4 regions of the Streptomyces sp. NBC_01257 genome follow, and region 4 is predicted to be linked to each of the others. Evidence: riboswitches for the same ligand, from Rfam matches in the RefSeq annotation. Region 4 holds a riboswitch; each other region holds the start of a gene.
The links. A riboswitch is a leader RNA that binds a small molecule or an ion and turns the genes downstream of it on or off. The one in region 4 is predicted to bind cobalamin.

Region 1 (7,215 bases), 2.0 Mb from region 4:
GCTCGCTCATGGCTGCTGCCTCCCGCGACGCGGCACGTGACCCGACCGACTCGATGACCGACTCGATGACGGGCTCCGCAATTGCCTGGCTTCAGATCTGACTCCGTGTCAGAACTGATACCAGTTCCAGTTCCAGGAGTCCACGGCTGGGACAGCAACCGCGGCACGACCCGGGCCGCAGACTGGCACCCATGACCGCGTCCCTGCACCACATCGTCATCGACACCCACGACCTGCCGGCCCTGGCCCGTTTCTGGGCCGCGGTACTGAAGTGGCGCATCCTGTCCGAGCGGGAGCGCGAGGTGGTGATCGGGCCGGACATCGGCTCCCCGGTCGGCATCTGCTTCATGCCGGCTCCCGAGACGAAGACCGTGAAGAACCGCCTGCACCTCGACCTGACGACGGCCCCGGGCGAGGGAGAGGCGGAGATCGAGCGCATCCTCGCGCTCGGAGCGCGCCGCGCGGACATCGGTCAGACCGGAGACGAGTCATGGACCGTGCTCGCGGACCCGGAGGGGAACGAGTTCTGCGTCGTGCGGCCGAAGGCCACGCTGATCGGATGACGGGCCCGTGCGGCCGATACGGATAGTCGACCGGGGCTACCACTGGAACAAGTTCTCGTTACAGTGGACGCGGCGCGTCGTGGCCGTATCCCGCACGCCGCCCAGGCCGCTCGGAGATGGGGAGCCCATGACGCAGGTGATCAACCACGGTGGCGGCGTCCACAGCATCAAGGTCCCCATCCCGGACAACCCGCTGGGCCACACCCTGGTCCATCTGCTCGACACGGACCGGGGCCCGGTCCTGATCGACACCGGCTGGGACGACCCGGAGGCCTGGGACACGCTCACCGCCGGGCTCACCGGCGTGGGCGTGGACGTCGCCGACATCCACGGCGTGGTCATCACCCACCACCACCCCGACCACCACGGCCTCTCCGGCCAGGTCCGTGAGGCGTCCGGGGCCTGGATCGCGATGCACGCGGCCGACACCGCGATCGTCCGCCGCACCCGCGCGTCGGAGCCGGGCACCTGGCTGGCCTACCTCGCGGCGAAGCTGGCGACGGTCGGCGCCCCCGATGACCACATCGCCCCGCTGCTGGCCGCCCGCGAGAAGGGCGGCCGGATGCGCACCCTGCCCGGTCTGCGGGCGGCGATCCCGGACCGCGAGATCGTGCCGGGCGAACTCCTCGACCTGGCGGGCCGCACCCTGCGCGCGATCTGGACCCCGGGCCACACCCCCGGCCACGTCTGCCTGCACCTGGAGGAGGACCACCCGGCCAACCTCCCGGGCCGCGGCCGCCTCTTCTCCGGCGACCACCTGCTCCCCGGCATCAGCCCGCACGTCGGCCTCTACGAGGACCCGGACGACGCCACGGCCGCCACGGACCCGCTGGGCGACTACCTCGACTCCCTGGAACGCATCGGCCGCCTGGGCGTGGCCGAGGTCCTCCCGGCCCACCAGTACGCGTTCGCGGACGCGGCGGGCCGCGTGCGGGAACTCCTGGACCACCACGAGGAACGCCTGACGGGCCTCCTCGCCCTCCTCGCCGAACCGCTCACACCGTGGCAGCTGGCCGAACGGATGGAGTGGAACCGCCCCTGGGAGCAAATCCCCTACGGCTCCCGGAACATCGCCGTCTCGGAGGCCGAGTCGCACCTGCGCCGCCTGGTGAAGCTGGGGCGCGCGGAGGCGGTGACGGGGAGCGAGCCGGTGACGTACGTGGCGGTGTGAGACCGGGATCGACGAACGGTCACCCGACGGCGTCGGCACCCTCCCGCGGCCCCGCCGGGGCGGTTTCGGGCGCCCGCCCGCCCGGCAGCACGGCGGGGCGGTCTTCCGGCTCACCGGCAAGGCTGTCGGCCGCCGCGCGCCGACGCGCCGCGTAGGCGGTCGCGACGAGGGTGAGGGCGACCGTCCCGGCGAGCGCGGGCCAGTACACGTAACGGTAGTTGGACTCGGGGGCTGTGGGCAGGTAGGCGAGGACGTACAGCAGTGAGCTCGCGCCGAGGAGCCGGAGTTCCCGGGTGTAGGGGCCGGGCCAGCGGCGTCGCAGCACCAGCACCAGCGAGACGGCCAGCCAGAACCAGCCCTGGAACAGCATCGGCAGGTCGCGGGCGAACCCGGTCACGTAGTTCTGCAGGGCGGACCGCAGCGTGTCGTTCAGCGGCTCCTTCCGCACGTCCGGGTGCAGCCGGGCGCCGGCGTTGACATGGGTGCCGTTCCAGAACCGCTGGTTGCTCTGGAAGAGCAGCTTGCTGAAGACCCGGCCCCGGTACTCGACGTACCCCTTCCAGTGCCGCGGCATCTGCTGCGTCCACATCCGGACGATGACGTCGGCGCGCCGGTCCAGGTACGTCACGTCGAACGGCCCGTCCTGCGGGAAGCACTGGAGGTACGCGTCGGAGGCGATCTGCCGCTTCTGGCAGTCGACGGCGGTGGCGACAAGGCGGTCGCGCAAGTCGTCGCTCGCACCGGCCTGTTCGGCGGCGGTGCGCACCTGGGCCGGGGTGAGCACGTGGACGAGGTCGTCCACCGGGATCACCGCGTACACCCGGGTGGTGAGCGGGGCGGTGGCCGCGGACACCCCGGCACCGGCCGCCAGCACGACCGCGACGAAGACACCGGTGGCGGCCAGCCAGCGGCGCCGGCCCGGGACGGGCCATGCGGCGAGGACCAGCAGGGCGAAGACGGGGATCGCGGCGGGGATGCCGTTCTTCCGCACGAGGGCGGCGTACACGAGGAGCAGCACACCCAGCACCAGCAGGGCCCAGCGGCTCCTGACCCGCTCCGGCGGCAGGTCGCGCACGGTGAGCGCGATCGCGAAGACGGCGAGGAGCGCGTACGCCAGGTGCACGTCCTTCCACACCACGCCGGTCAGGTTCATGATGTGCGGCGCGAAGCCGACGGCCAGCACGGCGAGGGAGAGCCCCCGGCTGCCGGTCTTCCGCCACGTCAGCCGGGCGAGGACCCAGAGCGTCCCCCACAACAGGGCGGCCTGCACGGCGGCCATGGAGGAGAAGTCCCCCGTGATCCCGATGAGGATCCGCCAGGCGAGCGCCATCACGGGCGGATGCCAGTCGTTCACCGGTTCGTCGCCGAGCGCCTGCCACAGCTGGGTGTTGCTGTCCGCGCTGAGGTATCCGGGGTGGAAGACGGTGGCCACGGCGTATCCGCAGACTGCCGCGATGCCCCCCAGACACCACGGCCACAGCGTGCCCGTCCTCCAGCCTCTGCGCAGTGCGGTGGTCCACCGGTCGACGGTTCCGGACATGAGGGCGGGGTCCTCCCAGCCGATGATGACGGGGCGCGGTGCCGCTCAACTGCGAGCAGGGAGCAAACAGTTCACGGACAGCATGAACCGGAATCTATGCGTAACGGACGACGGAGGACAAACCGGAACTACTATTCACCCGAACGGAGAGCGGCGCGGGCCGGCGCCGCACATCACCGGGCGGGAGCCCCGCAGGTCCCTTCCGGCCCGCGGCAGGGCACAATCCGGAGCTGTGACGATCACCGTGCGCGAACTCAACCGGGCGACCCTCAGCCGCCAACTGCTCCTGGCGCGTGAGCCGCTGACCGTCGCCGACGGGGTGCGGCGGGTGGTCGCGCTCCAGGCGCAGCACCCGGCGTCCCCGTACGTCGCCCTGTGGAACCGGCTCACGGACTTCGCCCCGGCCGAGCTCGACGCCGCCTTCACCGACCGCACGGTGGTGAAGGCCACGCTGATGCGGATCACACTGCACGCCGTGCACGCCGAGGACTACCCGGCCTTCCGCGCGGCGATGCGGCCGACGCTGTACGCCTCGCGCCTGGGCGCCCGCTTCGCCGCGGCGGGGCTGACTCCGGCGGATGCCGAGGAACTGGTGCCGGAGCTGCTGGCGTTCGCCCGCCGGCCGCGGACCTCCGCGGAGATGCAGGCGTGGGCCGAGGAGCGGCTGGGCGCCGAGAAGAAGGACGGCGGGTGGTGGGGGCTGAAGGGGTACGCGCCGCTGCACCACGCCCCGACGGGCGCGCCCTGGTCCTTCGGCCACCGCCCGTCCTTCGTCGCGGCGGGCGACAGCGGACCGGAGCCCACGGGCCGCGCGGTGGACACCCAGGCCCTGCGGACCTTGATCCTGCGGTATCTGGCGGGGTTCGGGCCCGCGTCGATCGCGGACGTGGCGCAGTTCGCCATGGTGCAGCGCGCACCGGTCCGCACGGCGTTCCTCGCCATGGGCGACTCCGTCGAACAGCTCCAGGGCCCGGACGGCGAGGCCCTGTTCGACCTCCCCGGCGCATCCCGCCCGCCCGCCGGCACACCCGCCCCGCCCCGCCTGATGGCCATGTGGGACAGCGTGCTGCTGGCGTACGCGGACCGCAGCCGGGTGATACCCCCGGAGTACCGCCCCCTGGTCATCCGGCGCAACGGCGACGTCCTGCCCACCCTGCTGGTGGACGGCCGCGTCGCCGGCGTCTGGCGCCCCACGGCGGACGGCATAGAGGCCACGGCGTTCCACCCGCTCTCCCCGGCGGCCTGGGACGGGCTCGCGGCGGAGGCCGAGTCACTGACGGCCTTCCTCGGCGATCGCGAGGCGGAGGTCTACAGCCGCTACCACCACTGGTGGAGCAAGCTTCCGGAGGGCGAGGTGCGGGTGCTGTAGGGGGCGGCTTCCGTCTCCGCGGTCAGGACTTCTTCGGCCACACGTACAGCGTGCCGCTCACCGACGCCTCGTTCGACGAGTCGTCGATGTTCTCGATCAACGCCATGGAGACCGCGCCCTGGTCCGTCACGGAGCACAGCGCCGCGCCCTCGACGAAGCCGCGCCCCTCGCGGTCGTAGCTGTCGAGCAGGTCCAGGGGTCCGAAGCCGGTCCTCGACGCCGCCTCGCAGGACTCGAAGGACTTCGGGAGTCCGTCCCGCAGGAGGCCCACGCGGGTGTTGGGCAGTGCGCGCAGCCGGTAGTTGTTGCTGTCGTTGCAGGAGTCGGGCCAGTAGAGGAGTTCTGCCCCGCCGGGGTCCTTGGCCACGCCGATCAGGTCGCCCTTGACGAGGGCTTCCACCCGGCTCATGCCGTCGTCGAGGTCCACCAGCTGCTGTTCGTCCTGGTTGCAGGGGGCGGGGGCCAGGCCCCACATCGTCTTGACCGCGTCCCCGTACCCGGCCGGTGCCGTGAGGTCGGTGTCCGCGGGGGCCGTGTCGCCCGGGCTCGGGGATACCGAAGGCTTCGGGGTCGCGGTGGGTGATTCGGTCTCCGCCGAGGCGTGGTCCGGGCTGGACGGGGCCGAGGGCTCGGACCGCGGGCTGCTGGAGGCGGGGGCCGGGGACGCTGCGGGGGCGGGGTCGGGGTTGTTGCTGAAGATCACCGTCGCCACGATGCCGATCATGGGGATCGCGATACCGCCGACCCACCACGCCCACCTGGGCGGATCCGTGCGCGGTGGCGCCGGTGGCACGGGGGGATGGGGCGGCGGGGTGCCCGGCGGGCGGGAAGGGGGCGGGGGGAATCCCCCGGTACCTGTCGTCATGCCCGTCCGCCGCCCCTCAACCCGCCTGATTCATAAGCCGGTTGCAGTTTAACGATCACTGTTCGAAAGGGCCATGGACTATTCCGGGCGTTCCGGGCGGGCAGCCTCCGTCGCCGCGCCGCCCCCGCCTCCGGCGCCCGGGCCGGGGGCCTCAGCGGCCTCCCGGTAGAGTGGGCAGGTCGTCATCATGCCCGTTCAGGGGGAAGCCGGTGCGAATCCGGCGCTGGCTCGCAGCCGTGACCGCGTCCACGCGGAAGTCGGAATGCCCTGTCCGAGTTGTGACCGGCTCGTGCCGTCGGGAACCCCCGGCGGCCGGCACCGTCGAGGTATGCGGAGCCGGAGCTGGGTGCCTGTGTGTGCCTGTGCCCGGTTCCCCCAGGAGAGGCCCCGCCCGCCATGACCGTACGCCGCAGCGCAGCCGCGCTCGCCGCCACCGCCACCGTGCTCTGTGCGGCCGCAGCCCCGGCCGCAGTCGCCGCGCCGTCCCCCTCCCCCTCGCCGTCCGTGGCCCTGCCCTCGGGGCTGTACGGCACGAAGGACCCGACGTACGACGGGGTCTGGCGGCAGTCGCTGGCCTTCGCCTCGCAGCGCGCCGTGGGCGTCACGCCCGCCGCCAAGGCCGTCGACTGGCTGATCGGGCAGCAGTGCGACAGCGGGGCGTTCCCCGCGTACCGTCCGGACCCGTCCGTGGCCTGCGACGACAAGACCATGATCGACACCAATGCGACCGCGGCCGCCGTACAGGCGCTGCACGAGGTCCGCGGGCACGAGGACCTCGTGCACAACGGGGTGTCCTGGCTGAAGTCCGTACAGAACAAGGACGGCGGCTGGGGTTACACCGCCGGCGGCCCGAGCGACGCGAACTCCACCTCGATCGTGATCGGCGCCCTCGCCCGGGCCGGGGAGAAGCTCGGCGATGTGACGACGGACGGCGGCAAGACGCCGTACGACGCCCTGCTCACCTTCGCCATCCCCTGCGGCGGCAAGGACGGCGGCGCGTTCGCCTACCAGCCCGACAAGGCAGGCAAGCTCGTCGCCAACGGTGACGCCACCGCGGCCGCGGTCCTCGGCTCGCTCGGCAAGGGGCTCGTCGTCGGGAACAACGCCGCCGTCAAGGACCCCACCTGCACCAAGGGCGCCGTGGCCAAGCCCGAGCAGGCCGCCCAGAACGGTGCCTACTACCTCGCCGGCGCCCTCGCCGAGTCCGGTCACCTCGACTCCCCGCCGATGCCCGGCGCCGAGGACAGCGCCCCGCAGCCCGACTTCGGCAACACCGCCGACGCGGTCGTCGCGCTGTCCGCCTCCGGCCACAAGGACAAGGCCGCCGCCTCCGTGAAGTGGCTGGAGAAGAACTCCGCTGCCTGGGCGAAGGAGAACGGCCCCGCCGCGTACGCGCAGCTCGTCATGGCCGCCCACGCCACCGGCACCGACGTCCACGACTTCGGCGGCGCCGACCTCGTCGCCCAGCTGAACGCGACCGGGCCCGAGCCCGCCGCGGTCAAGAAGCCGACGGCGTCCGAGACCAAGGAGGAGGAGAAGAAGGACAGCGGCGACGGGGACGGGATCGGCGGTGTCTGGTGGTTCGTCGGGATCGGCCTCGCCGTCGGCGCCGGCGCCGGGTTCCTGATCAGCGGCCGCCGCAAGAACCAGCAGCTGTGAGCGCCACCCGGCAGCCCCCGCGGCGCGCCGGACGTGCCGCCGCGCCGC
Region 2 (7,215 bases), 7.5 Mb from region 4:
AGGTGCCCGGTCGTCTCGTGGTCGTCGGCGGGGGAGTGGTCGGGGTGGAGATGGCCACCGTCTGGGGCGCCCTCGGTGCCCGGATCACCCTGCTGATCCGCGGCGAGGGGCTGCTGCCCCGGATGGAGCCGTTCGCCGGTGAGCTGGTCGCCGAGGCACTGACCGAGGCGGGCGCCGACATCCGTACCGGCGTCTCGGTCACCTCCGTGCGGCGTGCCGCCCCCGACGGACCGGTGACCGTCGAGCTCGACAACGGCGAAAACGTCGAGGCCGACGAGATCCTCTTCGCCACCGGCCGGGCCCCGCGCACCGAGGATCTCGGCCTGGAGACGGTCGGCCTGGAGCCGGGGTCCTGGCTGACGGTCGACGACAGCTGCCGGGTCGAGGGCACGCCCTGGCTCTACGCCGTCGGGGACGTGAACCACCGGGCACTGCTGACCCACCAGGGCAAGTACCAGGCCCGCATCGCGGGGGCCGCGATCGCCGCCCGTGCCCAGGGCGTCCCGCTCCTGGAGACGGACCGCTGGGGGGCCCACGCGGCCACCGCCGACCACGCGGCCGTGCCCCAGGTCGTCTTCACCGACCCGGAGGCGGCCTCGGTCGGCCTCACGCTCGCCGAGGCGGAGCGGGCCGGGCACCGGGTCCGGGCCGTCGACCACGACCTGGCGGCGGTGGCGGGTTCCGGTCTGTACGCGGACGGGTACCGGGGCCGGGCCCGCATGATCGTCGACCTCGACCGGGAGATCCTGCTGGGGGTCACCTTCGTCGGCCCGGGCATCGGTGAACTGCTGCACTCGGCGACGGTCGCGGTCGCGGCCGAGGTGCCCGTCGACCGCCTCTGGCACGCGGTTCCCGCGTACCCGACGATCAGCGAGATCTGGCTCCGACTGCTGGAGACATACCGGGGGTAGCAGACCACCGCCGAACGCGGACCCGTTCGGTTGCCATCCCCGATGCCCGGAGGACGAGCGTGCGACCGAGTCTGCCCCAGCGCCTGTACCTGCTCTGCTACACCGTGGAGAAGGAGAAGTTCGAGCTCACCGATCTCCAGGGGCGCGGCCAGTTGCTGCGGGCCGGGGCGCTGACCGAGCTGGCCCTGGCCGGACTGCTCACCGCCGAGGGAGGGAAGGTCGCACGGCGTGCTGCCACGGCGCCGGGTGATCCCTTCCTCGCGGCGGTGTGGCGCGATCTGCCCGAGACGCCGAAGAGGTGGCTCTCGTACGTCCACAACAAGGCGCACACGGCGGAGAAGCCCGTCCGTGAGCAGCTTGCCGCCGCGCGCGCGATCACCGTGCGGCAGGAGAAGCGGCTGGGAGTGCTCCCCGTCGACCGGGTCGTCGTGGAGGATCCGCAGCAGGTGCGCGCCCTGCAGGACAGGGTCCGGGACGCGGTCATCGGCGGCTCCGAACCGGCCGCGATCCCCGTGGACGAACTGACCATGGCCGTGCTCGCGGCGGAGACCGAGGTGAGCAGCGTGTTCAGCGGGAAGGAGCGCCGGGCGTACAAACCGGCGCTCAAGGCGCTCGCCGCGCACTTCGACGGCGTCGTGCCCGGCCTGCGCAAGGCATTGCGTGACTCCTACCTGTCGAGCCGGGCGGTCGGGGGTGGCTGGGGCGCCTGAGCGCCGGCCGTCTCCGCCGTGAGCGGCCGGCCGGTACGAAGGTTCCACCTCCCGGACCGGCCGCTGAGCTCCGTCAGCGTCAGAGGGGCGACGTCGATCCGCCAGAAGGCCCGCGGCGGAAGGTCCAGCGCGTGGACGACCGCGGCCCTGACCACGGCGGGCTCGACCACCGCCAGCACGCGTCCGGGTCCGCCGCCGTCCAGGGAACCGAGCCAGGCGCCGGCCCTGGCGCACAGACCGAGCAGCGACTCACCGCCGTGCGGGGCGGCGGAGGGATCCGCGAGCCAGGCGGCCACTCCCTCCGGATCACTCGCGCTCACCTCGTCCAGCCGGGCGCCCGCCCAGCGGTTCAACTCCCAGTCCCGGAGGGCGTTTTCAGGGGCGGAACGGAGCCCGAGGGCGGCTGCGGTCAGGCTGCACCGACGGGACGGCCCGTGCAGCAACCGGTCGGCTGCGGGCACCGCGTCCGCGGCGGCGCGGGCCTGCCGCTGCCCGGCTTCGTCGAGGGGCGCGTCCCCCGCGAAACGGGCCTCGCGCAGCGCGGCGTTCATCGCCGGTGAGATCAACATCACCCGTACCGTCATAACCGCTCTCAACTCCCTGAACTGTGGCCACTTGGCCAAGCACACCATGGCATTCGGGGCCCCCGGTACGGCCGGCGGCACCATGGCGGCGCCCGCGTCCAGGCGGTATGGTCGCGACGACATGACGAGGGTGTGACGGAAGTCCGGTGAGAATCCGGCACGGTCGCGCCACTGTGAACCCGTACCCGTACGGGAAGTCAGACCCAGCACCTTCGTCTCAGGCACCACGATCGGGACGCGTGTTCCCCCAGGAGGTTCTGCCATGGCACAGACTGCTGCCCCCGCCACCGGCGCACCCGCCATCACTCCCATCTCGCTGAAGGCCATTGCCCCTTGGGCCGCCTTCTTCGGCATCCTCATGCTGATCCTGCTGTACTTCGTCGGCGCCGAGCAGGGCGCCACCGCGCTCATCTCCGGCGAAGGCGTGCACGAGTGGGTCCACGACGGGCGCCACCTCCTCGGTTTCCCCTGCCACTGATCCCGTCGCTTGATCCAGGGGAACCCCTCATGAACTCCATATCTGTCCGAGCCCTGCTGGTCCGCGGCATGCTGGCCGGTCTCGCCGCGGGTGCGCTCGCACTTCTCGTCGCCTACTTCCTCGGCGAGTCCCGGGTGGACGCGGCCATTGCCCTCGAAGAGGCGCACAGCCACACCCACGACCACGGCGGCGGCGAGGAACTCGTCAGCCGCACCATGCAGTCCACCGCCGGTCTCGCCACCGGTGTCCTGGTGTTCGGCGTGGCGGTCGGCGGCATCGCCGCACTCGTCTTCTGCTACGCCCTCGGCCGGATGGGGCGGTTCGGCCCCAGGGCCACGGCCGCGCTGATCGCCGGTGCGGCCCTGCTGACGGTGTACGTCGTGCCGTTCCTGAAGTACCCGGCGAACCCGCCGGCCGTCGGCAACCCCGACACCATCGGCAAACGCACCACCCTGTTCTTCCTGATGGTCGCGCTCAGCGTCCTGCTGGCCGTCGCCGCCGTCATCCTCGGCAAGCGGCTGGCTCCCCGCCTGGGCAACTGGAACGCCACCATCGCGGCGGCGGCCGGCTATGTGCTGGTGATCGGGCTGGCCTACGCCTTCCTGCCCTCGTTCAACGAGGTCGGAAAGGACTTCCCGGCCTCGCTGCTCTGGGAGTTCAGGCTGGCGACGCTCGCCGTCCAGGTGACGCTCTGGACCACCTTCGGGCTGGTCTTCGGGTATCTCACCGAGCGGTTGCTGGTGCCGAGGCCGCAGGCGGTCACGGCCGAGAACGGCAAGGCGAACCGGCCGGCCACGGTCGCCGGCTGAGCCCAGGGCAGTGCGATGTGCGGGGCCTGCCGGGAGAACCCGGCAGGCCCCGCCGCATGCGTGGGTCCGGTGCCTCACTCCGGCTGTCCCACTCCCGCGGTGGGGCCCGTCCGACTCCCGCTGTCTCACCCCTGCGGGGCGGGCGCGTCCCACTCGATCCGGTAGTGCTTCAGCAGTGCGTCCTCCTTCACGAAGAGCATTCCCGCGGCCGTCATGACGTGCTGGGAGGCGACGTTGTCGAGGTCGGTGTCACCGTGCACGCAGACGACGCCCCGGTCACGGGCGAACCGCAACAGGCCGCGAAGCGCCTCGGAGGCGTACCCCATGCCCCGTGCCGACGGCACGAGTCCGTAACCGATCGTGACGTGCCGGTGCTCGTCGGGCGTCCCGTGGAACCCGACCCCACCGATCACCACCGCGTCCTCGCGGCGCTGTATCACGTACCCTCCGAAGGGGCCCGGATCCCCGCTCTCCGCACAGGTGTTGAGGAAACGCGTGGCCGCCGCGACCTCGCCGACGGAGGGGTAGCCGGGCGCCCAGCGCACGCCCGGCGCGGGACTGCCGGCCACCACCTGCTCGGCGTCGGCAACGGTCATCAGGCGGAGGGACAGGCGCGGTGTCACAAGGTCGGTCATGACTCCGTGGACTATCACGTGCCACGACCGGGCCGCACCCGGATTACGCGGGTGCGGCCCGGTGCACGCGGAGGTCAGGCGCCGGATGCCGGGGCGAACTCCCCGGACAGGGCGGCCGCCATCCGCAGCTGCGTGTCCGCCTCGGCCTGCCGGCCCTGCCGCTCCAGGGTGCGGCCGAGCATCAGCCGGGCGTACTGCTCGACGGGGTCACGCTCCAGCACCGCGCGCAGTTCACCCTCGGCCCGCACGAGCCGCGCCGAGTGGTAGTAGGCCCGGGCCAGCAGCAGCCGCGGCGCCACCTGCTCCGGAACCTCCTCGACCAGCCCGCCGAGAATCCGGGCGGCGCTCGTGTACTCCTTCGCGTCGAAGAAGAGCCGTGCACGGTCCCAGCGCTCGGCGGCGGTGCCGAACTCGAAGTAGGTGTCGCTCATATGACCTCCTCGGCCGAGGGTGGTAGCCGGGCCGCTCCCGTACGTACCGATCCCCACAACACACAGAGATGGTTTAACATTCCACTAAATATTCGGCGTGGGTGCCACCCGCCCGGACTCGCACGGGAATAGGTTGAGCGCCATGAGCAATCTCGATCGCCAGGCAGCACTCTCCGTCTGCGGAGGGCGTGGCTTCGTCGTCGCCGAACCCGTACGTGAACTCCTCACTCCGCGCCGGGTGCAGCTCGGCGAGTCCACCGAGGTCCGCCGGCTGCTGCCCAACCTGGGCCGCCGCATGGTCGGGGCGTGGGCCTTCGTCGACCACTACGGCCCCGACGACATCGCGGACGAGCCCGGTATGCAGGTGCCGCCCCACCCCCACATGGGCCTGCAGACGGTCAGCTGGCTGCACGACGGCGAGGTCCTGCACCGCGACAGCCTCGGCAGCCTGGCGACGGTCCGCCCGCGCGAGCTCGGCCTGATGACCTCCGGACGGGCGATCAGCCACTCCGAGGAGAGCCCCAAGCAGCACGCCGCACTGCTGCACGGCGCCCAGCTGTGGGTCGCCCTCCCCGATGCGCACCGCCAGGTCGAACCGCACTTCCAGCACCACACGGACCTCCCGTCCGTCACCGCACCCGGCCTCACGGCCACGGTGATCCTCGGCGAGCTCGACGGCGCCACCTCGCCCGGCACCGCGTACACCCCGATCGTCGGCGCCGACCTCGCCCTGAGCCGGGACGCCGAGGCACGCCTCCCGCTGAACCCGGACTTCGAGTACGCCGTGCTGTCGATGTCCGGCCGGGCGGAGGTCGACGGCGTCCCCGTGGAGCCCGGCTCGATGCTCTACCTCGGCTGCGGCCGCACGGAGCTGCCGCTGCGCGCGGACTCCGACGCGGGCCTGATGCTGCTGGGCGGTGAACCCTTCGAGGAGGAGATCGTCATGTGGTGGAACTTCGTGGCCAGGAACCAGGACGAGATCACGCAGGCCCGGGAGGACTGGATGAATGGTGATCGGTTCGGCGCCGTGCGGGGGTACGACGGTGCGCCGCTCCCGGCTCCCGCACTGCCCGCTGTGCCCCTGAAGCCGCGTGGACGTGTGCGCTGAGCTGCGGGTTCTTACGGGTTGCTCGCTTACGAGGTGAGCCCGATCATGCCTGCGTCGTTGCTGTGGGCGGGAGGGGTCTGGAAGCGGCTGAGAGTGCCTCGGAGGAAGGCCTTCCACTGGACCGGCGTTCCCGTCTGTGCTCGCGTCTGACCTCGTGTGCCAGGACGGATGCTGACTCAATGCTGACTTCGCACACGCCGACTGCCAGGGCCTCATGCGCGAACACGGGGTGCGGATCCAGTCGTGGGGCGGCTTCGCCGAGGGGCGGAACGACCTGTTCACCGACCCGCTGCCGGCGGACATCGGCAAGGGACACGGCAAGTCGGTGGCGCAGGTGGTGCTGCGCCGGCTGACCCGGCGGGGTGTGGTCGCCATCCCCAAGTCGGTGCGTGCCGAGCGGATGGCGGAGAACCTCGACGTCTTCGACTTCCGGCTCACCGACGAGCAGTTGGCGCGGATCGGCACGCTCGACACCGGCGCCTCGCTGTTCTTCGACCACCGGGACCCGAGATCGTCGCCTGGCTCGCCAGGCGTCGCCCGGACGCCTGAGCCGTCCGGGCGCGGACCGGTCCACGTGCAAGTCAGCCGTCGGACGACCGGATCGGAGGATACGGGAAAGATCTTCCCGGAATGTGCGTGCCCCGAACGAAAAAGTGTGGCGTCATGTGTCATGTACTGAACATTTTCGCATCGCTGTGATGCGTCAAGGAGAAGGGCGCCGACGCCATGAGAAGAACCGCCTCCCGGGGCCTCGTCCGTCTGAGCCTCGCACTGGGTGCCGCCGTGGCGTCGACCGCGCTGGTCACGACGGCGAGTGCGGCCTTACCGGTGACCGCCGGGTCCACGGGGCCGCCCGTCGCTCCTCGGACCGGCACCGAACGCGGCTGTGTCGTCGTGTACTTCGACCTGGGCGAGACCCTGGTCCACACGGCCGACGACGACACCACGGGCTACCGGCAGGACGCGGCCGCCCACCTGGCCGCACTGCGCAAACGCCACATCAAGGTCGGGCTGATCACCAACGTGCCGTCCTCCTGGGGCACGACCGACGCCGCGCGCGCGGCCGTGCTCAAGAAGGAGGTCGACAGCACCTGGACGGGCAGCACGCCCTTCGCCTGGGACGACTTCGGTGACCGGATCCTGACCCCGCGCACCGAGGCCGAGCGCAAGCCGGCGCCCGCCCTCTGGGAACGCGCACGGCACGCGTCCGGTGGCTGTCGTCTCGTCTACCAGGCCGAGACGGCCGAGGAGACCGACACCGCCGCCTCGCTCGGCTACGTGGCGTACCGGATCGGACAGCCCGCCCGGCCCGCCTTCCTGCCGGCCCCGCTGATCGAGCTGCTCGCCCACCTGCCCGGCTGACGCCCGCCGGCGACGCGCGCCTTCCTAGGAAGGCGTGTCCGCCTGCCGGCGCCCCCCTCCGGCCGGACGGCCCGCACCGTCGGCGACGGCATCCAGCCGTACGCCCGGGGCCGTTCGGTCGGAGGGCCGCTTCACCACCCCGCTGCGCAGCACCAGTTGGAAGACCCCGAGCAGCACCGCGGTCGCC
Region 3 (7,215 bases), 1.4 Mb from region 4:
GCCGGCCTCGCCATCGCGCTCGGCACCTACCTCGGCGGCTGGCGCATCATCCGCACCATGGGCAGCGGCCTCACCGAGCTGAAGCCGCCGCAGGGCTTCGCCGCCCAGACCAGCGCGGCCACCGTCATCCTGGCCTCCTCGCACCTCGGCTTCTCCCTCTCCACCACCCAGTCCTGCTCCGGCGCCGTGATGGGCGCGGGCCTCGGCCGCAAGGGGGGCGTGGTCCGCTGGTCCACCGCCACCCGGATGTTCGTGGCCTGGGGCCTGACCCTGCCGGCCGCCGGACTGGTCGGCGCGGGTGCGGAGTTCCTCACCAAGCAGGGCACCTGGGGCGTCGTGGTCGTCGCGGCGCTGCTGATCGCCGGCTCCGGCGCCATCTGGATGCTGTCGCGGCGCAGGCCCGTCGGCCACGACGACGTCGCCCCGGCCGGTGCGGACGCCGAGCCCGCGGGTGTCGTCACCACGGCCATCGCGGCCGTCAGCCCGCCGCCCACCGTGGCCGCCCAGCCCCACGAGCTCACGGCGACCATCCCGGCCCCCGCCGGGACGGTCGCCGACCCTGCCCGACCCGCCACGGTCTAGGACCCCAAGAGCCACCGGTAAGGACAGATCCGCATGAACATCGACTGGGCAGCCCTCGGCACCGTCTTCGGCGTCTCCCTCGTCGCCACGGTCGCTCTCGTGGGCCTCTTCACCCTCGGCATCGTCGGCCTCTCCAAGCAGCCCGAACCGGCCGCACAGGGCGGCTCGGCGGGCGGCTCGGCGGGCGGTTCGCTCATGCTGGCGCGCGCCGGCGCGTACGTGTGCTTCGGACTGTGCGCCGCGGCCGTGGCCTACGGCATCTATCTGATCGTCGCCTGAGCCCCACCACTCCCACCCGCATCGGGCCGGACGCACCTCGTGCGCGTCCGGCCCGATGTGTGTCTGCGCACACTGCACCGTCGCAGGTCAACGGCAAGTTGACGGGTGTTCGCGGAGCGTGGTGGACTGCCGGAGCCATTACGGCGACAGCAGAGGAAGCCGGTGCGAATCCGGCGCGGTCCCGCCACTGTCACCGGGGAGCAGTCCCCCAACCACTGGAAGTCACGGTCCACGCAAGCGGACTGGAAGGCCGGGGGAACTGCGGATCCGGAAGCCAGGAGACTCTCGTCGCCGGTCACGTCGAACCAGGGCGCGGACCCTGAGTGAGGACATATCGCCATGCCCGGCTGCCGTGCGTCCGTCCCTGTGCGACCCAGAACAGGTTCCAAGGTCCTTCGAGGCGCAACGGCCGGCTGAACCGTGCGTGCCGATCGCATCTTCGCGTACGGCGCCACGGCCGGTCTGATCGGCGATCTGCTGCTCGGTGACCCCCGCAGGGGGCACCCGGTCGCCGCCTTCGGGCGGGCCGCGGCAGGCGTCGAAGGCCGCCTGTGGCGCGACCACCGCGGGTGGGGCGCCCTGCACACCCTGGTCTGCGCCGGAGGCGCCGCCGGGGGCGCCGCACTGGCCTCCCGCGCCCTGCGCCGCCACCCCGCCGCGTCCGTCGCCCTGACCGCCGCCGCCACCTGGTCCGTCGTCGGCGGTACGTCGCTGGGGCGCGAGGCCAGGGCCATCGGTGCCGCGCTCGCCGCAGGGGACATCGGCCTGGCCCGTGAACGGCTGCCGCATCTGTGCGGCCGCGACCCGCAGTCGCTGGACGGGCCGCAGATCGCCCGTGCCGTCGTGGAGTCCGTCGCCGAGAACACCTCGGACGCCGTGGTCGGCGCCCTGGTGTGGGGGGCGTTGGCCGGGGTCCCGGGACTCGTCGGCTTCCGGGCCGCCAACACGCTCGACGCGATGGTCGGCCACAAGTCGCCCCGCTACCGCCGTTACGGCTGGGCCTCGGCCCGCCTCGACGACGTCGCGGGGTGGCCGGGCGCCCGGCTGACGGCCCTGCTCGCCGTGGCGGCGGGAGGAGACCCGCGGGGCGCGGTCCGGGCCTGGCGGGCGGACGCGGCGAAGCACCCGAGCCCCAACGCGGGCCCGGTGGAGGCCTCGTTCGCGGGCGCGCTCGGCGTACGGCTCGGCGGCACGCTCGCCTACGGCGGCCGGGTCGAGCACCGCCCCGTGCTCAACGGCGGCGCGGGCCGGGCGGTGGAGACCGCGGACATCGAACGCGCCGTGCGGCTGTCGCGCCGGGTCGGCGTGCTGGCCCTCGGCGTCAGCGTGGCGGCCCGGGCCGGCATGGGCCTCGCGGCCCGGCGGATCGCGGCAGGCAGGACCCCGGGAACCCGTACCGCGCCACCACGTACAGCAGCACCTCGACTCTCAGGACGGAGACCGACATGAGCGGCGGACTGCTGGTCGCCGGGACCACATCGGACGCGGGCAAGAGCGTCGTCACGGCGGGCATCTGCCGCTGGCTGGTGCGCCGGGGTGTGAAGGTGGCGCCGTTCAAGGCGCAGAACATGTCGCTCAACTCCTTCGTCACCCGTGAGGGTGCCGAGATCGGCCGCGCCCAGGCCATGCAGGCACAGGCCGCCCGCGTCGAGCCGACCGCGCTGATGAACCCGGTGCTGCTCAAGCCCGGCAGCGACCGCTCAAGCCAGGTCGTCCTGATGGGGCGCCCGGTCGGCGAGATGAGCGCCCGCGGCTACCACGGCGGCCGGCAGGAATCGCTTCTGTCCACCGTCGTGGACTGTCTGGAGCAGCTTCGGGGCACGTATGACGCGGTGATCTGCGAGGGGGCGGGCAGTCCGGCCGAGATCAATCTGCGGCGCACGGACATCGTGAACATGGGCATCGCCCGGGCTGCGCGCTTCCCGGTCGTGGTCGTCGGCGACATCGACCGCGGCGGGGTCTTCGCGTCGTTCTTCGGCACGACGGCGCTGCTCGCCCCCGAGGACCAGGAGCTGATCGCCGGGTATCTGGTGAACAAGTTCCGCGGCGACGTGTCGCTGCTGGAACCGGGACTGGACATGCTGCGCGATCTCACCGGGCGGCCGACGTACGGCGTGCTGCCGTTCGCCCACGGGCTCGGCATCGACGAGGAGGACGGTCTGCGGGTCTCGCTGCGCGGCGCCGTCCGGGAGTCGGTCGTCGCGCCGCCGCACGGCGAGGACATCCTGCGCGTCGCCGTGTGCGCGGTGCCCCTGATGTCGAACTTCACCGACGTGGACGCGCTGGCCGCCGAACCGGGCGTCGTGGTGCGGTTCGTGGACCGGGCCGAGGAACTGCACGACGCCGACCTCGTCATCGTGCCCGGCACCCGCGGCACCGTGAAGGCGCTGGCCTGGCTGCGTGAGCGCGGGCTCGCCGACGCCCTGCTGCGGCGCGCCGCCGAGGGCCGTCCGGTGCTCGGCATCTGCGGCGGCTACCAGATCCTCGGTGAGGAGATCGAGGACGACGTCGAGTCGCGCGCCGGGAAGGTCGACGGGCTCGGACTCCTTCCCGTACGCGTCCGGTTCGACCGTGAGAAGACCCTCGCCCGGCCGGCCGGCGAGGCGCTCGGCGCCCCCGTCGAGGGGTACGAGATCCACCACGGCGTCGCGGACGTGCGCGGCGGCGAACCGTTCCTCACCGACGGGCGGGGCGGGAGCCTCGACGGCTGCCGGTCCGGCTCCGTGTGGGGCACCCACTGGCACGGCTCGCTGGAGAGCGACGCGTTCCGCCGCCGCTTCCTGACGGAGACCGCGCGGGCCGCCGGCCGCCGCTTCGTCCCCGCACCCGACACCTGTTTCGCCGCGCTGCGCGAGGAACAGCTCGACCGCCTCGGCGACCTGATCGAAGAACACGCGGACACCGATGCGCTGTGGCGACTCATCGAGTCGGGCGCACCGGCAGGACTTCCCTTCATCGCCCCCGGAGCACCTGGAGCACGCGCATGAACGCCCCGTCGAACGCCCCGTCGAGCGCCCAGCTGAGCACGGTGCTGCTGCTGTCGACCGCCGATACGGACCTCCTGGCCGCCCGTGCCTCGGGCGCGCCCTTCCGGATCGGCAACCCGACCCGTATCGATGTCCACGAGGAACTCCCCGCGCTGATCGAGGGAGCCTCCGTCGCCGTCGTCCGGCTGCTGGGCGGCAAGCGCGCCTGGGAGGACGGACTCGCCGCCCTGAAGGCGGCCGGCATCCCGACCGTGCTGCTCGGCGGTGAGGCCGTGCCGGACGCGGAGCTGATGGCCGAGTCGTCCGTACCGGCGGGCGTCGTCGCCGAGGCGCTGCGCTATCTGGTGGAGGGCGGCCCGGGGAACCTCGTCGAGCTGGCCCGTTTCCTCTCCGACACGGTCCTGCTGACCGGGCACGGTTTCGCCGAGCCGCAGAAGATGCCCGAGTGGGGGGTGCACGGCGAGCGGGAGTTCGTCGAGGGCCGCCCGACCGTCGGGGTGCTCTTCTACCGGGCGCACCACCTCTCCGGGAACACCTCGTTCGTCGACGTGCTGTGCGACGCGGTCGAGGCACGCGGCGCCAACGCCCTTGCCGTGTACTGCGGTTCGCTGCGTGGCGCGGACGCCGCCCTGTACGAGCTGCTCGGCCGGACCGACGCCCTGGTCGCCACGGTGCTCGCGGCCGGCGGCACCCGCGCGTCCGACGCCTCCGCCGGGGGCGACGACGAGGCCTGGGACATCGGCGCGCTCGCCGATCTGAACGTGCCGGTGCTGCAGGGGCTGTGCCTGACGTCCTCGCGGGCGGCGTGGGACGCGTCGGACGCCGCGCTCTCCCCCATGGACGCGGCGATGCAGGTCGCCATCCCGGAGTTCGACGGCCGCCTCATCACCGTCCCGTTCTCCTTCAAGGAGCAGGGTCCGGACGAGGTGCCGGTGTACCGCGCGGACCCCGAGCGGGCCGCCCGCGTCGCCGGGATCGCGGTGCGCCACGCCGTCCTCGGGCACAAGACCAACGCCGAGAAGAAGCTCGCCCTGGTCTTCACCGCCTACCCCACCAAGCACTCCCGCGTGGGCAACGCGGTCGGCCTGGACACCCCCGCATCCGCCGTCCGCGTCCTGGACGCGCTGCGCGCTGCCGGCTACGGCGTCGAGGGCCACCCGGACAACGGTGACGAGCTGATCCACCGCCTCATCAACGCCGGTGGCCACGACGTGGAGTGGCTGACCGAGGAGCAGCTCGCGGCGGCTCCGGCGCGGGTGCCGCTGGCCGACTACCGGCAGTGGTTCGCGAAGCTGGAGCCGGAGCTGCGCGACTCGATGCTGGAGCACTGGGGCGAGCCGCCGGGCTCGCTGTACGTGGACGGGGACGACATCGTCCTCGCCTCGCTCCAGTTCGGGAACGTGGTGGTGCTGATCCAGCCCCCGCGCGGCTTCGGCGAGAACCCGATCGCGATCTACCACGACCCGGACATGCCGCCCTCGCACCACTACCTGGCCACCTACCGCTGGCTGGAGAACACCTTCGGCGCGGACGCCGTCGTCCACATGGGCAAGCACGGCACGATGGAGTGGCTGCCCGGCAAGGGCCTCGGCCTGTCGGCCGGCTGCGGCCCGGACGCGGTGCTCGGCGAACTGCCGCTGATCTACCCGTTCATCGTCAACGACCCGGGCGAGGGCACCCAGGCCAAGCGGCGCGGCCACGCCACGGTGGTGGACCACCTGGTGCCGCCGATGGCCCGCGCCGACACCTACGGCGACCTCGCGAAGCTGGAGCAGCTGCTCGACGAGTACGCGCTGGTCAGCGACCTGGACCCGACCAAGGCTCCGACGGTGAGGGCGCAGATCTGGACCCTGGTCAAGGCCGCCGAGCTGCACCACGACCTGCATGTCGACGAGCAGCCGGGCGACGACGACTTCGACTCGTTCGTCATGCACATCGACGGCTACCTGTGCGAGATCAAGGACGTCCAGATCCGCGACGGGCTGCACATCCTGGGCGGCGGCCCGGTCGACGAGGCCCGGGTCAACCTCGTCCTCGCGGTGCTGCGCGCCTCGCAGGTGTGGGGCGGCACGGCCAACGCGCTGCCCGGTCTGCGGGCGGCCATCGCCGAGCACTTCGGGCTCAGCGAGAAGGAGCTGCTGGGCGAGCCGGGCGCGGCCGTGAAGGTGCCGGACGGGCTGACCGGGCTGGTGGACGGGCCGGCGCGGACGGGCGCGGACGCGATCGACCTGCTGGAGCAGCTGTGCCGCCGGCTCGCGGAGGGCATGGAGGCGCGCGGCTGGGAGCTCCCGGCGGTGGCCGGCCTGGTCCGGGAGGTGCTGGGCATCGAACTCCCGGCCGCCGTCGCCGTCCTGGGCTTCGCCTGCGAGGAGGTCGTGCCCCGGCTGGCCCGGACGACCGACGAGATCGACCACATCCTGAAGGCGCTGGACGGCGGCTTCGTCCCGGCCGGTCCCTCGGGCTCGCCGACGCGCGGGCTCGTCAACGTGCTGCCGACGGGCCGCAACTTCTACTCCGTGGACCCGAAGGCGATTCCGTCCCGGCTGTCGTGGGAGGTCGGCCAGTCCCTCGCGGACTCGCTGATCGCCCGGTACCTCGCCGACACGGGCGACTACCCGAAGTCGGTCGGTCTGACGGTGTGGGGCACCTCCGCGATGCGCACCCAGGGTGACGACATCGCGGAGATCCTGGCGCTGCTCGGCTGCCGCCCGGTGTGGGACGACGCCTCGCGCCGGGTGACCGGCTTCGAGGTGGTGCCGGTCAGCGAGCTGGGACGGCCGCGCATCGATGTGACGGTCCGGATCTCGGGCTTCTTCCGGGACGCGTTCCCGCACGTGGTGGGCCTGATCGACGACGCGGTCCGCGCGGTGGCGGAGCTGGACGAGCCGGCCGACGCCAACTACGTACGGGCGCACGCCGACGAGGACACCGCCGAGCACGGCGACCGCCGACGGGCCACGGCCCGCATCTTCGGCTCGAAGCCGGGGGCTTACGGGGCGGGGCTGCTGCCGCTGATCGACGCGCGCAACTGGCGGTCGGACGCGGACCTGGCCGAGGTGTACGCGGTCTGGGGCGGTTACGCGTACGGGCGCGGGCTGGAGGGGCGGGCGGCGCGCGGGGACATGGAGACGGCGTTCCGGCGGATCGCGGTGGCGGCGAAGAACGTCGACACCCGGGAGCACGACCTCGTCGACGCCGACGACTACTTCCAGTACCACGGCGGCATGGTCGCCATGGTGCGGCATCTGACGGGCGAGTCGCCCGAGGCGTACGTCGGGGATTCGGCGACGCCGGATCAGGTGAAGACGCGGACGCTGGGTGAGGAGACGCATCGCGTCTTCCGCGCGCGGGTCGTGAACCCGCGCTG
Region 4 (7,215 bases):
TGCGGGTGATCCGTGAGCCGCTCAAGCCGGGCGACAAGGCGGCCGGCCGCACGGACATCAACGAACAGGACGTGGAGGTCACCCTGCACGCCGAACGCGCCACGATGCGCAAGGAGACCGTGCCGGTCGAGCGGGTGCGGATGGAAACGAAGAAGGTGACCGAGCAGAAGGAAGTCTCCGCCGAACTGCGCAAGGAGCAGATCGACTACGCGGACGGCACCACCAAGAGCGGCAAGGACATGGGTGGCAAGGACATGGGCGGCGAGTTCGGTCAGGGCCGACGCCGCTGACCCCCCGCACATCGCGGCGGACGGCCGTACGGCACCCGGCGAGGGGCGGACCCGCACACAGGGGTCCGCCCTTTCGCGCGGCACGGCACGAGGGTCCGTACGCGGACGTCAGGGCCGCTCCGGGCGGAAGCGTACGGCGGGGCGCCCCTGCGGGCCGTCCGGTGTCACGACGGCCCGTACCCGGTAGACGTCCGCGATGAGCTCCTCGGTGATCACCTCCGCGGGGGTGCCGCCCGCGACCACCCGTCCCCCGTTCATCACCACGATCCGGTCGCAGAACATCGCGGCGAGATTGAGGTCGTGCAGGGCGACGACCGCGGTCAGCGGGAGCGAGGTGACCAGGGACAGCAGCTCCAGCTGGTGCTGGATGTCCAGGTGGTTGGTCGGCTCGTCCAGCAGGAGTTCACGCGGCTGCTGGGCCAGTGCGCGGGCGATCTGGACACGCTGGCGCTCCCCGCCGGAGAGGGTGTGCCAGGACTGGTCGCGGCGGCCGGCGAGACCGGTCCGCTCCAGGGCCTCGCCCACCGCCCGCTCGTCCTGTGCCGTCGGCGCCGACCAGGCGCGGCGGTGCGGGATGCGGCCCAGGCGCACGACGTCCACGACGCTGAGCTCGACCTGGGTGACGGCGTGCTGGTCGACGACCGCGACCCGTCTGGCCACGGTGCGCCGGCCGACGGCGGCCAGCGGGTCGTCGTCGAGGGTGACGAGACCGGCGTCGGGGGCCAGGACCCCGGCGAGGATCCGCAGCAGGGTGGACTTGCCGGAGCCGTTCGGGCCGATCAGCCCGATGGTCGCGCCGGGCGGCGGGGCGAGCGAGACACCGTCCAGGATGAGACGGCCGCCGGCCTGCCGGCTGACCCGGTCGGCCCGCAGGCCGCCGGGGGTGGTCGCGGTCATGTGGCCCGCCGGGTGCGGTAGAGGACGAGGACGAAGGCGGGCACCCCGATCAGGGCGGTGACGACACCCACCGGGACCTCCTGCGGGTCGAGGACGGTCCGGGCGAGGGTGTCGACCCAGACGAGGAAGACGGCTCCGGCGAGTGCGGTGACCGGCAGCAGTCTGCGGTGCCCGGACCCGGCGAGGGCGCGGGCCGCGTGCGGCAGCACCAGCCCGACGAACCCGATGGCGCCGGCCGAGCTCACCAGCGCGGCGGTCAGCAGCGCGGTCGTGCACAGCAGGACGATCCGGGTCCGGCCGACGTGGATGCCGAGGGTGGCGGCCGCGTCCTGGCCGAAGGCGAAGGCGTCGAGCGTACGGGCGTGGCCCAGGCAGATCAGCAGCGTCACGGCGAGCACGGCGGAGCAGGTCCACACATCGGTCCAGCCGACGCCGCCGAGCGAGCCCAGCAGCCAGAACAGCACCCCGCGGGTCTGCTCGGCGTCGGCCGCGGTCATCACGACGAAGGAGGTGAGCGCGGAGAAGAGCTGCATCGCGGCGACCCCGGACAGGACGACCCGGTCGGTGCTGCCCCCGAGAGTGTGGCTGAGCAGCATGACCAGGGCGAAGGAGCACAGCGCCCCGATGAACGCACCGGCCGACAGGGACACCGCTCCCCCGCCGACGCCGAGGACGACGACCACGACCGCACCGGTCGACGCCCCGGAGGAGACCCCGAGGACGAAGGGGTCGGCGAGCGGGTTGCGCAGCAGCGACTGCATGACGGTGCCGCAGACCGCGAGCCCCGCGCCGCACACGGCGGCGAGCAGGGTCCGCGGCATCCGCAGGTTCCAGATGATGCCGTCGCGGATCGGGCTGAGCCCCGACTCACCGATGCCGAGGTGGGCGGCGACCACGGACCAGACGTCGGCGACGGAGATCCGGGCCGGTCCGATGGTGACGGCGACCGCGACGGACAGGGCGAGCAGCAGCAGCCCGCCGGTCCACAGGAGGCCGGCCCGGATGCCGCTGCCGCCACGCCGGCCGGGGCGGGCGCGCACAGCCGCGTCCCCGGGCGGCGCCACGGCCTGCCCGGTGTCCGTCACCCCGCGAGCCCGAAGGTGCGCAGCGCGGCGGCGACGCGCTCCAGGCCCTCGACCGTCCGGATGGACGGGTTCATGGCCTGGCCGCTGAGCAGCACGTAGCGCTTGTGCCGGACGGCGTCCATGTTCTTCGTGGCGGGGTTGGACTCCAGGAAGGCGATCTTCTTCGCGGCGCTCTCGGCGGTCTGCGACTTGCGGGTCAGGTCGCCGATGACCAGCACGTCCGGGTTGCGGTCGGCGACGGTCTCCCAGTTGATCTGCGGCCATTCCTCGTGGGTGTCGTCGAAGACGTTCTTCGCGCCGAGCTCCCGGGTGATGATGCCGGGCGCACCGCAGCAGCCGGCCAGGTACGGGGCCTCGGAGTTGGCGAACCAGTACAGGAGGGACGTGCCGGAGGCGTCGATGCCGCTCGTCGCCCCGCGCACCCGGGTGCGCAGGTCGGCGACGAGCTTCTCGCCGCGTTCCGGGACGCCGAACACCTTGGCCAGGTCGCGTACTTCGGTGTAGACGCTGTCCATGGTCAGGGCGCCGGTGCGGACCCCGTCGCCGTCCTTGCTGTTGTCCTTGGCGGTGCAGTCGGCGGGCGAGACGTAGGTGGGGACGCCGAGCTTCTCGAACTGCTCACGGGGGGCGACACCGCCCTTGGCGAGCGTCGACTCGAAGGAGGCGCTGACGAAGTCGGGCTCCTGGTCGAGGACCTTCTCGGACGAGGGGCGGTTGTCGGCGATCCTGGGCACCTCGGCGTTGGCCTTCTCCAGGCCCTTCATCACCGGGTCGGTCCAGGTGGCCGTGGCCGCGAGCCGGTCGGCGAGCCCGAGCGAGAGCAGGATCTCGGTCGACCCCTGGTCGACCGGGACGGCACGCCGGGGGGCGGCGGGCACGGTGACGGTGCGCCCGCAGTTCTTCAGGGTCACCGGATAGCCGTCGGCTCCCCCGGACTTGGCGGCGGAGCTGTCCCCGCCGCCGCCGCAGGCCGTCAGCAGCAGGAGTGCGGCGGTGAGCAGGGCGGCGGAGCGGGCGTGGCCGGCTATGGGCGGCACGGAGTACCTCGGCGTCTCTGGGCCCATGCGCGGGGCCCGGTGTACGGAGTGCCGCGATCCGGTCCCGGACCGCGGGTGCCAGCAGGTCTTCGGACTCGGGTTCATGCGGACGGGGCGCCTTCCCGGGGAACCCGTGGGTCTCCCAGTGGCCGTGGCCCCGCCCGTCCCCCTCACCGCTGCGCGTCAGTTCCGGATTCGCACCGGATTCCCTGACCCCTACGTGGAGTTCGACTGGCTCCGGCACGCTACCACGAGCCTCCGTGCAGCTCAGCGGCGGTGCGGCCGGTGGTGCGGGGCCTGCCCGCATGCCACCGGCCGGCCCGGCTACGCCTTGCGGCGAACCGATTCGCCACCCTGGGTGCGCAGCCGTTCGCGCCCTCGGGACAGCACGGCCGCGGTGCCCCAGAACGCCAGCAGGACGACACCGACGCCCAGCCCCTGGACCGCCTCCGCCGCCCGGGGCAGCCGGCCGTGCGCCGCGCGCGGCGGGCCGCCCGTCATCGGGCGTCCCCGGCGGATTCCCGGGCCGGATCGCGGTGCCAGGAGGCGCCCGGGTCGTCGTAGGCCTCGGTGTAGCGCGCTCCTGCGATGGGCCAGTCGGCGAGGAGCTCCGGGGGCAGCGCGAAGGAGTCGGCGAGCTCCGGCAGCCGGCCGCTCACGGCGGCGATGAGCTCCTCGGTGGCGTCGGTCAGTCCGTCGGCCTGACCGGCGGTCAGGTGGCCGGCCGCGAGCAGGTCCCCGCTGTTGCGGGCGATCCAGCGGAGCGCGAACAGCCGGGCCAGGTCGCCCAGCGTCCTGTGGGCCTCACCGGCGGGCAGCTCCGCGAGCGCCGTCCCGTACGCGTCGGCCGCCTGCCGGTACGCGTGGGCCTCGACCCCTCGCAGCGCTGCTCCGGCGGCCGCGTTCCACCGCGTCAGCGGGTCGTCGTCCGGTACCGCGGCGAGGCGCGCGGCCGCCCGGGCGAACCAGATGCGCTCCACCTTGTACAGCAGCCGGCCGAGGAAGCGGAGGTCGTCGAGGTCTCCGCTCAGGGGACCGGCCGGCGGCTCGTCTCCGGTGTCCTGTTCCGCGTCGAAGAGCATTCCGGCGGCGGCCCTGGAGTGGATGGCCACGTTGTCGCCCTCGGCGGTGATGGCGCCCTCGACCCCGGTGACGAGTTCGGTCATCCCGTTGTTCTCCAGCAGCCCCTGGGCGCCGCACCGTTCACGGCATTCGACGATCACGGACCGGGCCTGCCAGGTGATCCATCCCTTGGCGATGTCGACCAGCCGCTCGGCCGCCTCCCGCTCCTGCGGCGGTCCCGCCGCGGCCTGCTCCCAGCGGGCCAGGGCGTGCCGGTGCAGCAGGCTCATCGCGAAGACGGTGGCCATGGCCTCGGCGAGCGGGCCGTGGTGGCTGCGGTGGGCGATCACCGGCACCCGGGGTCCCGGGTGGCTGCCCGAGATGAGGCGGTGCCCTCCGTAGCGGACCGCGATGGCCAGGGTGACGCGGGCGGAGCCCACCGCACTGGCGCTCATACAGATCCGGCCCGCCGTGACCCGCCCGATCGAGGCGAGGAAGCGGCGCCTGCGCCCCTCGGTCCCGCTGCGGAACACGCCGTCGTCACCGACCCGCCCCTGGACGCCGCCGAGCAGCGCCCCCCGCGCCACGAAGACCTGGTCGAAGGAGGTCAGGCAGTGGTCGACGGGGCTGCCCATCCGGGCCGGCAGCCGGCGTACCCGCACCCCGGGCAGGGCGCGGGAGGCGTCGGTGAGGGGCACGAGGAGGAGGAAGACGCCCTGGTCCGTGCCGTCCACGAGCAGCCGGGCGGCGACGAGCCCCGACTTGGGGCCGCCGGCCGGGCTGGTGTTGGGCATGAACTTCTGGGCGCCGGGGTGCGGGGTGTGCAGGACGAACCCGTCCCGCGCGGGGTCGTAGGTGGCGGTCGTCTCCACGGCGGCCGCGTCGTTGCCGTGCGCCACCTCCGTACAGAGGAAGGTGCCGATCCGGCGCAGGTCCAGGAAGTCCGACAGATCGCGGGGGCTGTCGGCGTCGTGGTCCAGGAGGCTGCCGAGGAAGAGGTTGTAGTGGATACCCGCCACGGTGGCCAGGGCCGGGTCGACCGGGGCCAGCCATTCGTGCAGGGCCGCCAGGGCGCGTGGGTCGGCGGCCGGCCTGGCGGCGCTGTCGAGTGCGCCGTTGAGGGTGCGCAGCCGGGCATGGGCAAGGGCGAGGCGCTCGTCGGGCGTGGGGCCGGGAGCGGGGCGTACCGGGCGGCGGAACGGTTCTGTGGAAATGAGCCGACGCCAGAAGCCGTGCTCCCGGCGGATGTCCGTACCGAGAAGAACGGAGGTGAGCAGGTCCACGACCGGCTCGGTGCCGGCTCCCGCGTGGCCGGAGCTGTCAAGAAAGGTGGTCATAAGACGGAAACGATCAGAAAACGCCCAGGACACCCCGGAAGCGCCAGCCCGTCGGTGGGACAGGAGTCCGGTACGCACCGACGGGGCGGCCCTCGCCGGTCAGCCGGCCGCCTCTCGCCCTCGTTCACCTGTTTGCAGCAACCCGCCGCGCTGCGCGGGCGGCCAGGGCATCCCCTTGGGTCATGGAACGGGAACCCGGCCGGCCGGCCGCGCCGGACGAGCACACCGAACTGGAAGCCCTGCGGGCCCGGGTGGCACAGCTGGAGGCCCGCGCCCCGGCCCGGCCCCGGCGGCATCCGCGTTCCTTCTTCGCGGTCGTCCTGATCCTGGTGGCGGCCGTGCTCACCCCGCTGAGCATCGTGTCGAGCTGGGCGAGCGACGTCGCCGGGGACACGGACCGGTATGTGGCGATGATGGAGCCGCTCGCCTCCGACCCCGCTGTGCAGGACGCGGTGACCGACCGGGTCACGGATGCCGTGATGACCCGTCTGGACATCGACGCGCTGCTGGCGGACGTCGCCCCCGCCGACCGGCCGGTCGTCGACAAGGCGCTCGGGAAGCTCGGCGGTCCGCTCACCACGGGTGTCACGAACTTCGTGCGCGGGACCGTGGAGAGGTTCGTGACCAGCGAGGCGTTCGAACGGCTCTGGCGCGATCTGAACCGGCAGGCCCACGCCTCGGTCGTGAAGGCGCTGACGGGTGAGGGCGGCGGCGCGGTGAAACTGACCGACGACACCGTCACCCTGGATCTCGCCCCCGTCATCGACCGGGTGAAACAGCGCCTCGTCGACCGCGGCCTGACGGTCGCCGGCAAGATCCCCGAGATCCACACGGACTTCACGGTGCTGACCTCGGACTCGGTCGGCAAGGCCAAGAAGGGCTTCCGGGCCCTGGAGATCCTCGGCTTCTGGCTCCCGGTGGTCACGCTGCTGGTCGCCGCCGGCGGGGTACTGCTCGCGGTACGCCGCCGGCGCGCGCTGGTCACCGCGGCGATCGCGGTCGCGGTGGGCGCCGCGCTGCTCGGGATCGGGCTCTGGGCAGGACGCGCCTTCTACCTCGACAGCCTCCCGTCCGAGGTCTCGCAGCCCGCCGCGGGAGCCGTCTTCGACGCCCTGGCCGGCTATGTGCGGGCCGGCGTCCGGCTGGTCGTGACCGTGGGCGCGGTGGTGGCGCTCGCCGCCTGGCTCACCGGCCGGGGCCGCGCGGCGACCCGGGTCATGGCGATGTGGGGCGGCGGGATCGGCGCCGTGCGGGACGCGGCCGGTTTCACGGGCGGTCCGGTCGGCCGGTGGGTGCACCGGGCGAGGCGTCCGCTGAACTGGACGGTGGTCGTGGTCGCCGTCGCGGTGCTGGTGGCGTGGGACCGGCCGACGGGCCTGGTCACCGTGTGGATCGCGCTGTGCGCCCTGTTCGCCCTGGCCGTGGTCGAGTTCCTCGACGACGACAGCACCCCGCATCTCGCGGTGCCGGGTGCCGGGCCGTCCATCGGCGGCTCCTGAGCCGGTTC

Region 1: another riboswitch for cobalamin. It lies ahead of OG408_RS12160 (prenyltransferase/squalene oxidase repeat-containing protein); the one in region 4 lies ahead of OG408_RS03775 (ABC transporter substrate-binding protein).
Region 2: another riboswitch for cobalamin. It lies ahead of OG408_RS36375 (CbtB domain-containing protein); the one in region 4 lies ahead of OG408_RS03775 (ABC transporter substrate-binding protein).
Region 3: another riboswitch for cobalamin. It lies ahead of OG408_RS09355 (cobalamin biosynthesis protein); the one in region 4 lies ahead of OG408_RS03775 (ABC transporter substrate-binding protein).

Annotation. Positions count from the first base shown of each region.
Region 1 covers NZ_CP108472.1:2,864,533-2,871,747, forward strand. Annotated here, with positions in the region: gene OG408_RS12130 (aldehyde dehydrogenase) at 1-10, opposite strand, end outside; gene OG408_RS12135 (VOC family protein) at 192-563, shown strand; gene OG408_RS12140 (MBL fold metallo-hydrolase) at 691-1,734, shown strand; gene OG408_RS12145 (hypothetical protein) at 1,754-3,274, opposite strand; gene OG408_RS12150 (winged helix DNA-binding domain-containing protein) at 3,507-4,643, shown strand; gene OG408_RS12155 (hypothetical protein) at 4,666-5,367, opposite strand; cobalamin riboswitch at 5,659-5,794, shown strand; gene OG408_RS12160 (prenyltransferase/squalene oxidase repeat-containing protein) at 5,905-7,167, shown strand; gene OG408_RS12165 (SCO2322 family protein) at 7,164-7,215, shown strand, end outside.
Region 2 covers NZ_CP108472.1:8,342,188-8,349,402, forward strand. Annotated here, with positions in the region: gene OG408_RS36360 (dihydrolipoyl dehydrogenase family protein) at 1-911, shown strand, start outside; gene OG408_RS36365 (GOLPH3/VPS74 family protein) at 971-1,621, shown strand; gene OG408_RS36370 (histidine phosphatase family protein) at 1,579-2,205, opposite strand; adenosylcobalamin (AdoCbl) riboswitch at 2,329-2,422, shown strand; gene OG408_RS36375 (CbtB domain-containing protein) at 2,468-2,683, shown strand; gene OG408_RS36380 (CbtA family protein) at 2,713-3,492, shown strand; gene OG408_RS36385 (GNAT family N-acetyltransferase) at 3,618-4,127, opposite strand; gene OG408_RS36390 (tetratricopeptide repeat protein) at 4,202-4,558, opposite strand; gene OG408_RS36395 (pirin family protein) at 4,701-5,666, shown strand; partial or broken gene OG408_RS36400 (aldo/keto reductase) at 5,854-6,215, shown strand; gene OG408_RS36405 (hypothetical protein) at 6,393-7,028, shown strand; gene OG408_RS36410 (MFS transporter) at 7,053-7,215, opposite strand, start outside.
Region 3 covers NZ_CP108472.1:2,237,583-2,244,797, forward strand. Annotated here, with positions in the region: gene OG408_RS09345 (inorganic phosphate transporter) at 1-582, shown strand, start outside; gene OG408_RS09350 (hypothetical protein) at 616-861, shown strand; cobalamin riboswitch at 1,014-1,146, shown strand; gene OG408_RS09355 (cobalamin biosynthesis protein) at 1,282-2,310, shown strand; gene OG408_RS09360 (cobyric acid synthase) at 2,307-3,848, shown strand; gene cobN (cobaltochelatase subunit CobN) at 3,881-7,215, shown strand, end outside.
Region 4 covers NZ_CP108472.1:839,515-846,729, forward strand. Annotated here, with positions in the region: gene OG408_RS03760 (PRC and DUF2382 domain-containing protein) at 1-290, shown strand, start outside; gene OG408_RS03765 (ABC transporter ATP-binding protein) at 399-1,187, opposite strand; gene OG408_RS03770 (FecCD family ABC transporter permease) at 1,184-2,272, opposite strand; gene OG408_RS03775 (ABC transporter substrate-binding protein) at 2,269-3,336, opposite strand; cobalamin riboswitch at 3,373-3,560, opposite strand; gene OG408_RS03780 (hypothetical protein) at 3,634-3,810, opposite strand; gene OG408_RS03785 (acyl-CoA dehydrogenase family protein) at 3,807-5,708, opposite strand; gene OG408_RS03790 (hypothetical protein) at 5,891-7,207, shown strand.